DNA from 2 places in the Pseudoalteromonas sp. G5_S1_14_S5 genome. Region 2 is predicted to be linked to the other one. Evidence: predicted binding sites of a transcription regulator. Region 2 holds the regulator's gene; the other holds the start of a gene.
The links. The regulator MetJ, encoded in region 2, represses methionine synthesis genes. The targets are predictions, from matches to a motif close to TAGACGTCTAGACGTCTA.

Region 1: metK (methionine adenosyltransferase) is a predicted target of MetJ. The motif match lies at 1,130-1,147, and genes of this name have one in related genera.

Annotation. Positions count from the first base shown of each region.
Region 1 is NZ_JBQKUM010000068.1:18,116-20,597, forward strand. It holds gene metK (methionine adenosyltransferase) at 1-1,037, opposite strand, end outside; gene tkt (transketolase) at 1,394-2,482, shown strand, end outside.
Region 2 is NZ_JBQKUM010000016.1:61,367-63,848, reverse strand. It holds gene ACTRWI_RS07120 (malic enzyme-like NAD(P)-binding protein) at 1-1,157, shown strand, start outside; gene metJ (met regulon transcriptional regulator MetJ) at 1,323-1,643, opposite strand; gene ACTRWI_RS07110 (O-succinylhomoserine (thiol)-lyase) at 1,852-2,482, shown strand, end outside.

The sequences.
Region 1 (2,482 bases), on a different contig from region 2:
TTCAGCATCTCTTGAAGACCGTATGGACGTAGGTCGAAGTTGCGACGAACCGCTTCAATGATGATTTCGTGCGATACTTTCTCAGTACCGAACGTTTCAACCATGATTGATGTTGGATCTGCAACTCCGATAGCGTAAGACAGTTGAATCTCACAACGGTCAGCCATGCCAGCTGCAACGATGTTCTTCGCAACGTAACGAGCTGCGTAAGCTGCAGAACGGTCAACCTTTGATGGATCTTTACCAGAGAATGCACCGCCACCGTGACGAGCTGCGCCGCCGTAGGTATCAACGATGATCTTACGACCTGTTAGACCACAGTCACCCATTGGGCCACCGATTACGAAACGGCCTGTTGGGTTGATGAAGAAGTTAGTGTCTTTGTTGATCCACTCTGAGGGTAGTACTGGCTTGATGATCTCTTCCATTACAGCTTCACGTAGATCAGGTGTTGTTACTGAATCACAGTGCTGAGTAGAAAGAACAACTGCATCGATACCAACGATCTTGCCTTGGTCGTATTGGAAAGTAACTTGAGATTTCGCATCAGGGCGAAGGAAGTCTAGCTTGCCGCTCTTACGTACTTCAGCTTGCTTCTTGACAAGAAGATGAGAGTAAGTGATTGGAGCTGGCATTAGGATTTCAGTTTCGTTAGTCGCGTAACCAAACATGATGCCTTGGTCGCCCGCGCCTTGCTCTTTAGGATCAGCTTTATCAACACCTTGGTTGATGTCTGGAGATTGCTTACCAATTGTGTTTAGAACAGCACAAGAGTCAGCGTCAAAGCCCATATCAGAATGAACGTAACCAATTTCACGAACTGTTTCACGAGTGATCTCTTCGATATCAACCCATGCAGAAGTTGTTACTTCACCGCCAACCATAACCATGCCGGTTTTTACGTAAGTCTCACAAGCAACACGTGCTTTTGGATCTTGTTCTAAGATGGCATCAAGAACAGCATCAGAGATTTGGTCTGCAATTTTATCTGGATGACCTTCTGAAACAGATTCAGAAGTGAATAGGTGCTTAGCCATGAGAGCTCCACTTTTAGTTTTTGGTGTAAATAATTCATGGCGTCGCAAGCTAGGAAGCGCCGCCATTAAATACAGTATATTTTGTAGGTGTTTCTACATCTAGACGTCTATTCTAAATTCCAGCGGTCGAATTACAAGCTCTTTTTTATGATATGTCATAACTAAACGTTTGCGTATTGGTCGAGATAAGCCATAGCTAAGTGATGTAAATGTACGAAAACTGCGAAAAATGACCGTTAAAATGCCAGTAAAACGTTTGCAGTCGCTATAGTCGTTTGAGAGAATACCCGCGCTAATAAAAATGAAAACTTTAGCAATATCTCTTTTTTAAATCGCTTATGTATCCAGGAGCAGACATGCCTTCTCGTAAAGATCTAGCCAATGCAATCCGCGCACTTAGCATGGACGGTGTTCAACAAGCAAACTCAGGCCACCCAGGCGCACCTATGGGTATGGCTGACATCGCTGAAGTTCTTTGGCGTGGCCACTTGAACCACAACCCAGCAAACCCAGAGTGGGCTGACCGCGACCGTTTTATCTTGTCTAACGGCCATGGTTCAATGTTGATTTACTCTCTGCTTCACCTTGCAGGCTATGAGCTTTCAATTGAAGACCTGAAAAACTTCCGTCAACTGCATTCTAAGACGCCAGGTCACCCAGAGTACGGTTACGCTCCTGGTATCGAGACAACGACTGGTCCTCTAGGTCAAGGCATCACTAACGCTGTTGGTATGGCAATGGCAGAGAAAGCACTGGCTGCACAATTCAACAAAGAAGGCCACGACATCGTTGACCACTACACTTATGCATTCATGGGTGATGGCTGTCTGATGGAAGGTATCTCTCACGAAGCATGTTCGCTAGCAGGTACGCTAGGCCTTGGTAAGCTGGTTGCTTTCTGGGATGACAACGGTATCTCTATCGATGGCGAAGTGGAAGGGTGGTTCTCTGACGATACACCTAAGCGTTTTGAAGCATACGGCTGGCACGTAATTCCAGCAGTAGATGGCCATGATCCAGAAGCAATCAACGCAGCTATCGAAGCGGCTAAAGCTGATCCTCGTCCATCACTTATCTGTACGAAGACTATCATCGGTTTTGGTTCTCCAAACAAAGCTGGTACGCACGACTGTCACGGTGCTCCACTAGGTGCTGATGAAATTACAGCAACTAAAGCGGCGCTTGGTTGGGAACACGGCTCTTTCGAAATCCCAGCAGATATCGCTGCTGAGTGGAATGCGAAAGAAGCGGGCGCAGCAAAAGAAGCGGCATGGAACGCGAAGTTTGATGCATACGCAGCGGCTTACCCTGAGCTAGCAGCAGAATTCAAACGTCGTACTAACGGCGAACTTCCAGCACAGTGGGAAGAGAAAGCAAACGCAATCATTGCTGACCTTCAAGCTAACCCTGCAAACATCGCATCACGTAAAGCATCGCAAAACGCA
Region 2 (2,482 bases):
ACTCTGCAGAAGACCTAGCACTTGCTTATAGCCCAGGCGTGGCTGAGCCAGTTCGTGAGATCGCACAGAACGTAGATAACGTTTACAAGTACACAGGTAAAGGCAACATGGTTGCAGTTATCTCTAACGGTACCGCGATTCTTGGCCTAGGTAACCTTGGTCCAATTGCTTCTAAACCAGTTATGGAAGGTAAAGCGCTACTGTTTAAGCGTTTCGCTGGTTTAGATTCTATCGATATTGAAGTAAAACACCGCACAATCGATGAGTTTGTCGATACGGTTGCGAACATCGCAGATACATTCGGCGGTATCAACCTAGAAGACATCAAAGCACCTGACTGTTTTGAGATTGAACGTCGTCTGATTGAGCGCTGTGATGTACCTGTATTCCACGATGACCAACACGGTACTGCGATCGTAACAGCAGCAGGTATGCTGAATGCGATTGAGCTTCAAGGTAAGAAGCTAGAAGAGTGTAAGATCGTTTGTCTAGGTGCTGGCGCAGCAGCGGTTGCTTGTATGGAACTACTAATTAAGTGTGGCGCTCAGCGTGAGAAGATCTACATGCTAGACCGTAAAGGTGTGATTCACACTCGTCGTGATGATTTGAACGAATACAAAGAGCTGTTCGCAAACAACACAGATAAGCGCACGCTTGAAGATGTTATCGAAGGTGCTGACCTATTCTTGGGCGTATCAGGTCCTAACCTGCTTCCAGCAGAAGCATTAACGCTGATGGCTGATAAGCCTGTTGTGTTTGCATGTTCAAACCCAGATCCAGAGATCAAGCCAGAGCTTGCTCACGAAGTTCGTTCTGACCTTATTATGGGTACGGGCCGCAGTGATTACCCTAACCAAGTAAACAACGTACTTTGTTTCCCATTCATTTTCCGTGGTGCACTTGATGTACGTGCAAGCGAAATCAATGACGAAATGAAGCTAGCGGCTGTAAAAGCGATTCGTGACCTAGCGAAAGAAGAGGTGCCGGCTGAAGTACTAAAAGCAGCGGGTGAGACGTCACTTGAATTCGGTAAGGGTTACATCATTCCTAAGCCAATGGACCCACGTCTACTTCCTCGCGTAGCAAAAGCAGTAGCTGAAGCGGCCGTTGAATCTGGCGTTGCACGTATCGAGATGCCTGCTAACTACATGGCATAGTCGCTTGTTATAACGGTTGCTCCATAGAGCACAAATAATAAAAAACCGACTCAGCTGGAGTCGGTTTTTTTATGTTTCTTATTCACAAAACACTGAAAAGACGAATCAGTAATGTGAACATTCAGTTAAAGCGAATCAATATTGAAGGCAGTGACTGAGTTATTGTTATTCTTCGTCAAACGCTTCGAACTCGATACCCATCTCTGTCATCAGCTTTTTCACTTCTGCAGGAATATCATCTGGGCGGTCTTTACGAAGGTCTTCATCCGTTGGCAGTGGTTGGCCTGTGTACGCATGTAGAAAAGCTTCACACAGTAGCTCACTGTTTGTTGCATGGCGCAGGTTGTTGATCTGGCGGCGAGTACGCTCGTCAGTAAGCACCTTTAGCACTTTTAAAGGGATAGAAACTGTAATCTTCTTTACTTGTTCGCTTTTCTTTCCATGCTCAGCATATGGGCTTATGTATTCACCATTCCAGTCGGCCATTGCGTACCTTCATCACTTTAGTTGTTAGATTAAATTAATAGTGGTGATTTTAGCGAGATTTACCGCCATAAGCAAAGATATATAGACGTCTAGAAGTGTTGACGTCTAACGTTTGTGAAAGTAAAGTGAGTAACATATATCTAACACAGCCGCAAAATGCCGACAAGCAGCTGTGACTCTCAGACGCAAAACTTGTAAGGAAGCACCTATGAGCAGCCGGAAGCCAGCAACAATCGCAGTACGTACTGGTATCGAATCAGACACGCAACATCATGCCGTTGTCCCACCTATTTATCTTTCGACTAACTATGGGTTTCCCGCTTTTGGTGAAGTCCCAAAGTACGATTACACCCGTTCTGGTAACCCAAACCGCGGTTTATTAGAGACGGCACTGTTTGAGCTTGAATCAGGCAAAGGTGCAGTGGTTACTAACTGCGGTACTTCGGCACTGAACTTATGGGTTTCGGCTTTCTTAGGTAGCGATGACCTGATCGTTGCACCACACGACTGCTACGGTGGTACTTACCGCCTGTTTAACACTCGCTCTCTTAAAGGTGACTTCAAAGTCTTGTTTGTTGATCAATTGGATCAAAAGGCATTAGATGCGGCGCTCGCACTCAAGCCAAAGTTGATCTTATTGGAAACACCATCAAACCCATTGGTTCGCGTAGTCGATATTGCAGCAACCTGCCGTAAAGCTAAAGAGGTAGGTGCGCTGGTTGCTGTCGACAACACGTTTTTGACTCCAGTGTTCCAAAAGCCTTTAGAGCTGGGTGCTGACTTTGTTATTCACTCAACGACCAAATACATCAACGGTCACTCAGATGTGATAGGTGGTG